DNA from 2 places in the Virgibacillus sp. Bac332 genome. Region 1 is predicted to be linked to the other one. Evidence: a T-box and tRNA genes for the amino acid it is inferred to sense, from the RefSeq annotation. Region 1 holds a T-box; the other holds one or more tRNA genes.

Region 1 (3,426 bases):
TGAAAAAGTTATAGTTGGTGGGGACTTAGTCTGGGGACCGCAGCCTAGAGAAGTCATGGAAACTTTAATGAGATATAAGGATACATTTTTATTTATAATGGGTAATGCAGATAGAGAGGTAGCGCATCGATATAGCATAGAAGATGGCTGTCAGGATTTTGTAGCAGAAATAAATTACTGGTGTGCAGATCAATTAACAAGGGAGCACTTGAGTTTTTTGAAAGAATTGCCTGAGAGACAACGGATGGCTATTAACGGGTTAGGCGATGTATTGTTTGTACACGGTTCTCCAAGGAATGACGAAGAAGCAATAAGAGCTGATACCGATGAACGAGAAATTAATGAGATGGTAAAGGATACTGAAGCGAATATTATAGTATGCGGCCATACGCATATTCAGTTTGACAGATTAGTAGCTGGTAGGCGAATAGTCAATGCTGGTAGTGTTGGTCTACAGAGTAAAGCTAAGGGGGCTTGTTGGCTATTTATTCATGATGATGAAATAGAACATAAGGAAACGCAGTATGACATAGAAAAAGCTGTGAAGGAAATACTCCAAGGTACCTGTCCATATAAAGAAGATTTTGCTGAACATATACGAAACCCTCCAAATATTGGTCCATAATTCAATAAGTTATTACTTTTAATTCATCTAAAATACTCAAGATGTAACTTCTCCTTATTAAAATTACAGAGGCAGAAGAGAAAAAATTCTTAACACCACTATAGAAAATGGGGAGTTTAGAAGAGATGATTAAAAAATTATTAACCTAAAGATAATCCAGTTAAAATATTTTGAATTTATGGTAAAATGTATATTTTTATTTCAAAAAGGAGCAATAATTGATATGGCAAAAACTTCAGGCTGTTTTACCATCGTTTTTAATAAAAAGGGTTACATATTGTTAGTGAAGAGAAAGGATTATCCTGTCTGGGATTTACCTGGGGGAATGTTAGAAAAAGATGAACACTTAGAGAATTGTGCTATACGAGAAGCTAAAGAGGAAACGGGGTATATCATTTCGATTAAACGAAAAATAGGAGAATATTATCAACCTCAATTTGATGATTTACAACACATATTTTTAGGGGAATTGCTAGGTGGTACGCTAATTAAAAATGGTCCTGAAACAGATAAAGTGGATTGGTTTCATCCAAAAAAATTACCTATGTTTATGATTCCCAATAGAAGAAAGCAAATTAAAAATTTTCTTAGACATAAAAATACAGTAATAAAAGATTCAATAACCGTTTCTCGATTTAAAATTTCACTATTTAAAGTGTTTTTTAAGGTGTTTGGTTAAGTTTCTGCAATTCTTAAATAAGCATGTGGATGAACGTATTAATTTTACTATTAAAATAAATTGTTTTTATTGTAAGATGCTGAAGGATGTATAAAATATATTTTATTAAAAGAGTAATTGAAGTTTACATGCTAAATATGAGATTTGCATATATACAGTGGCCGTGAAATGCTGTTGGGTGGAATATTGAGGAGAGGTTAAATTGTACCGTTGATCAAAGTAGAAATATAATTTCCTATTGTGTTTATGAATATGAAATGTAATAATAAGTTAAATATAAAAGCAATGATGAGAAGAGTAAATCATTTTTATTCCGTTACAGAGAGCTTCGTTGGCTGAAAAGAAGCATGGAATTATTTGATTGAATATGGTCTCTGAGCTGCATAGTTGAACGTTCTATTGAGCGTAAGGCTATGACGAGATTTGGCACTCGTTATAAATGTCAGGGTATAAGAACTTTATCGTTCCGTACTTATTGAGGCTAATCATGTGAGTGGTTAGCAAATTAAGGTGGTAACACGAGAATAATCTCGTCCTTAGACAGTTGTTTTGTCTTTGGACGAGGTTTTTTATTTTCAAGAGATGAAAATAGTAAGGGAGGAAATAAGATGAATGTATTTATCGGAGGAGCATGGCCTTATGCCAATGGTTCACTACATTTAGGCCACATATCTAGTTTATTATCAGGTGACGTTTTAGCCCGGTATTATAGAATGAAAGGAGAAAATGTTCTTTATGTATCAGGAAGTGATTGCAATGGAACTCCAATTACGATTAGAGCAAAGCAAGAAGATGTAACACCTAAGGAGATTGCTGATAGGTATCATAAAGAGTTTTGTGCGTGTTTTGAAAAGTTGGGTTTTACTTATGATTGCTATACAAGGACAGATAGTGCCCATCATCATAGAATTGTGCAAAATATATTTTTGCAGCTATTTGATAATGGAAAAATCTATAAAAAGGAAATTGAACAGGCGTATTGCAATAGGTGTGAACAATTTTTACCCGACCGGTTTGTCGAAGGAACTTGTCCACAATGTGGACAGGATGCTCGTGGTGACCAATGTGACCACTGCTCAAAAATATTAGAACCACTAGACCTTATAAATAAGAAATGTAAGATTTGTGGTGATTCTCCAACTACGAAACAGACAGAACATTTCTATTTTAAGTTAAGTGCATTCCAAAAAGAACTACAGCAGTACGTAACTAATGCGAAAGTGAAGAACTTATGGAGAGAAAATGCGATTCAATTATCGGAAAGATATTTAATGGAAGGATTGCCCGATCGAGGAGTTTCAAGAGATTTACCAATAGGTGTTCCAGTTCCAGTAAAGGGATATGAGGAGAAGAAGATTTATGTATGGATCGAAGCTGTTTCCGGATATTATGCAGCCAGTAAAAAAAGTTTATAAAATTTTATGTTGTATTTAACTTTAATTCGATTTATTCGATTAATTTTATCAATACAAATATTCTGAATAATGATTTATGATATAAGTAGTAGGAGAAAGGAGGGTTACATATGAAAAAAATAGCTGAATTTGTACTAGAAGGCGATGCGAAAAATGGTTCTTGCTAACTATTTTGGCAGAGAAAATGGGCACACCAAATTTATGTGGTGTGCTCATTTTATAAGGAGGACAAATGAGTTGAAGAATATATATCCAATGATCAAATCTAGTGTAGGTGTTTTTAAAGAAAAAAATACTAAAAGAATTCACTTTGTTTTTTATTCTACTTCTTGTCATAAAGTTTTTGAAATCGAGAATGAATGTATTTTGAAATCTATATTATTAATGGATGGGACTAAGCCACTTTTGGATATTTTTTTAAAGATTAATCTCAATTTTCAGCAATTTACATATAAAGAATTAGAGGAGTGTACAGAACTGTTATTAAAAGAAGGAATTATCGAAAATACCAATGATCCAATAAGAGAACAGTTTACTACTGAAGAATTAGAAAGATATTCAAGGCAAGTGGACTTATGGAGTGATTACTGTGATTTAAGTTCTCCTTGGGAATTACAAAAGAATATAAAGGAATCTACTGTAGCAATTATTGGAATTGGAGGCATAGGTAGTTGGATGGCTACTTCACTAGTAATGGCCGGAATTGG
Region 2 (3,426 bases), 930 kb from region 1:
ACGATATAGATTACGTAGGAAAATCGTGGTCAGACTGGAATTTAATTAAAGCATTGAGAAATGAATGGCCTATTATTTCTGGCTTGAAATAAAGTCTAACTGAATTTACTTGATAGATTAACGCACTTAATAATTATAGAAAAAACGATATTGCTTTAGTTACATATTACTTAATGAACCAAATAAAATCATTATAGCTAGAATAAAAACTACCGATATAGAGCTGATAAATAAACGTCTTTCCCTTACGATATTGAATACACCTTTATAAAAAGAATCTATCATTAAAATTAAAACAAAGACAACAGGATAAGCCATTATAAATGTTAATCCCTTATTCATCGTTGGACTGAAATCTAAATTATTTACACTCAACACAGCTACTAGGATAAAAACAAATAAAATAAGGGTTCCTATCATTAAAGTATGGAAGGGGTTGTTCCATATTCCTTTTTCAAATAGGGAAGGATACTTTTTAATAATTAAGCTTAAAATGACATATATTGTCATTGTTACAATCAAAGTTGCTATAACAAAAAACAAACTATTTATATAGTTATTTTCTACATCTAGCTTATAATCAATAGTTAGAAATAAGATAGGAAGAAAAGCAAGTACAATTAAAATTATTAGTCTATTCCTTATTTCTTTCTTCAACGTAGTGTTACCTCATTTCTCCGTTCAGTTTAATAATGGAAAGAGGCTGGGGCAAAACACAACTTCTTTACTCAAAACACGAATAATCATGTTATCAATAGGAGTATCATCGCCGCACCGTGAAGATATACGCTCTTTCCGTGGGCACGGCCTAAGCTAACTTGGTAAAGAAAAACACGTTACCAAGTGGATCTTCGGACTCGTGTTGTTCCCGCCGGAGTCTCGCTTATTTCAGGTGCTAAATGAATGATTCTAACCAAAAAACGAAAAGATAATTGACTTCGACTAAACATTGTTCGTTTTTTATTGTTTCTTCATTAGTTTTGTCTCAGCCTCATCCTTTCCTATATCGTACAATGCTTTTTCATTTTATCATAACGGAGATAGTTATTTGTAAAAAACCAAGCTTATTAAATATTAAAGTACCGTATTCTTTACTATTTGTATTCTCTATTGTGTAAGTCGATTTGGGCAGGGCTCTTAATTAAATTACTTATATTGCCTGTGATTCTTTCGATTTTCTTATAAGAAAGCTATTGACAGAGTCTTAAACCTGCTGTATTATATTTTCTGTTGGCTTATTTGGCGGTGTAGCTCAGCTGGCGAGAGCGTACGGTTCATACCCGTGAGGTCGGGGGTTCGATCCCCTCCGCCGCCATTATTTAGTAAAACCTGTTGCATAAGCAAAGCAGCAGGTTTTTTTGTTATATCGGTCTACCTTACACTATAAAATCAGAACAAAAGCGTAAGCGTCCGATTAGAAACGTAGCGACTGGAGCGAGTCAACAAAGATAAAGGAATCACGGTGAGCTTGCGAGCCGATGACGACTTAGATTAGGGCAATTCGTGAAGTCGCCCTCGTTTCTGGGCGCTGGAGCTGCTGCAACTCAACACGCCCATATGGATCCACATGGGCAAATTTTATATTTTCCGGTATTTTCCTAAACAATTAAAAAGAGAGGTTGGAACATAAAAGTTCCAACCTCTCTTTTTGTCGTATTTATATATAGAGCATTATTGTATAGACAGCAACTGCTATCCTCTCTTAGCACCTCGACCCCCGCGTTTGGATTCCGTGTGCTTCTTCAAAGAGGCAAGACGGTCCTCAGAATCCTTAAGGAAGCGATTCATTTTTGACTCAAAAGACTCCGTCCGTTCACGGTTATCTCGCTGACGTTTTGGTTTATCTATTGCTTTTTTTATAGACAAGCCAATCTTCCCGTCCTTCTCGACATTAATAACTTTCACCTTCACTTCATCTCCAACAGAAAGGTGATCGTTAATGTCTTTCACATAGTTGTCAGCAACCTCACTAATGTGAACAAGCCCAGTAGTACCTTGTTCAAGCTCTACAAAGGCCCCGAAATTAGTGATACCAGTTACCTTTCCTTGCAGCTTGCTGCCTACTTCAATTGACATAAAAAAAATGCTCCTCCTTAGAATTTTTAAGAAACTAATATATGATCACAATGATGCACCATTAGCTTACTACTATATTATAGCCAAGCAGACAAAAGTGTGTCAATATGATGGCTTCTCATCGGGAAGTTTGAAAATTAATTCGCCCTCTTTAGAGAAGAAATAATTTGTTCTAGCAATTTGCAATACATAATCCTCATCATTTAAAAGCTCTACTTCCTCTTGCAAATTGGCTTCTTGCTTTTCTAAGCTTGTCAATTCCTTTTGTAAGGCTTGATATTCTTCCGTCTTTTCTGCATGAAGTACACGTTGTTTAAAATGGTACGTCGCCATGGTCCCTATTGCTATTACTGCAATCAGAGAAAATAACACAAGCCGGCGAATTAGACGCTTCTTCTTCCGTCTCTGCCTTTCTATGTAAGCATCATATTGCTGCATATAATTAGAATCTAATCTCGTTACTGTTTGTTTGTCTGAAGCCAAAGCTCGTTACCTCCTCTTAAACCTAACATACTTCACTACTTTTATACATATATTCTTCATTTTACTATAAAATCCTGCTATTTTAAAAAGAAATAATTGAACTTTTTTAGGCAATAGTCCGTATATAGCTTGAATTATCCACTTAATTGGCGTAATGATTACAGTTAAAATAAAAAGAAGAATCGTACCAACAACTTTACATAGCCAAACAATAAAGGTATATATAAGTTTCACGATCCACGTAATTGGAGATATGATAAGAGCTTGTACTATATTTTCAAAAAATCGATAAACTGCCGCAATAATACGAATGATCTGCTCCAGTACTTTTCTATATACGTTTGCAGCAGCAACCTGATAAAAGGCAAACCCCAATAAACAAGCAGCAAATATATAGAACCTTAGTTCACCACCATTTACCCGGAATAAAACATAAAATAATAGCATTGTCTGCATTAACCAAAAGCAAATTTCCATAACATAAGTCAGGATTCTTCTATTTTTCCAATATGGTGTAAATCGACGAAATGTATCCTGAATTAAACCAAGATAAAATCCGCCTGTAATCATAGTAATCATTGTGAGGAATTGCGTACTTAAGCTCATTTAAATAACTTGCTAAAGAACCCTTTAGCTTTCTCCTGCTGCTCATCTACATAGGAAAGCTCATATATTTTTCCTTTTATGGTTACTAACCCTTCATTTACATCAAGGTTTTTTAGATGTAAATTTTGCCCGCGGACAATCAGATAACCCATAACTGTCTCCAATAGAAACTCCTCGTTATCAAAGCTATCTACTTCTTTGACACCTGTTATTTCTAAATTTTTTCGATTATTAACTTTTACAGAATGATCCGTTTGCACA

Evidence for each region. A T-box is a leader RNA that pairs with one kind of tRNA and senses whether it is charged. The one in region 1 lies ahead of D9782_RS09860 (methionine--tRNA ligase), so its partner is inferred to be a tRNA-Met.
Region 2: it encodes a tRNA-Met, which carries the amino acid that the T-box ahead of D9782_RS09860 (methionine--tRNA ligase) is inferred to sense. The anticodon was not compared.

What each region holds. Positions count from the first base shown of each region.
Region 1 is NZ_CP033046.1:2,053,573-2,056,998, forward strand. It holds gene D9782_RS09850 (metallophosphoesterase family protein) at 1-625, shown strand, start outside; gene D9782_RS09855 (NUDIX hydrolase) at 804-1,304, shown strand; T-box leader at 1,581-1,845, shown strand; partial or broken gene D9782_RS09860 (methionine--tRNA ligase) at 1,913-2,707, shown strand; gene D9782_RS09865 (HesA/MoeB/ThiF family protein) at 2,957-3,426, shown strand, end outside.
Region 2 is NZ_CP033046.1:1,125,430-1,128,855, reverse strand. It holds gene D9782_RS05330 (hypothetical protein) at 160-657, opposite strand; tRNA gene D9782_RS05325 (tRNA-Met) at 1,242-1,315, shown strand; gene D9782_RS05320 (S1 domain-containing RNA-binding protein) at 1,693-2,076, opposite strand; gene D9782_RS05315 (FtsB family cell division protein) at 2,179-2,514, opposite strand; gene yabQ (spore cortex biosynthesis protein YabQ) at 2,566-3,165, opposite strand; gene yabP (sporulation protein YabP) at 3,162-3,426, opposite strand, start outside.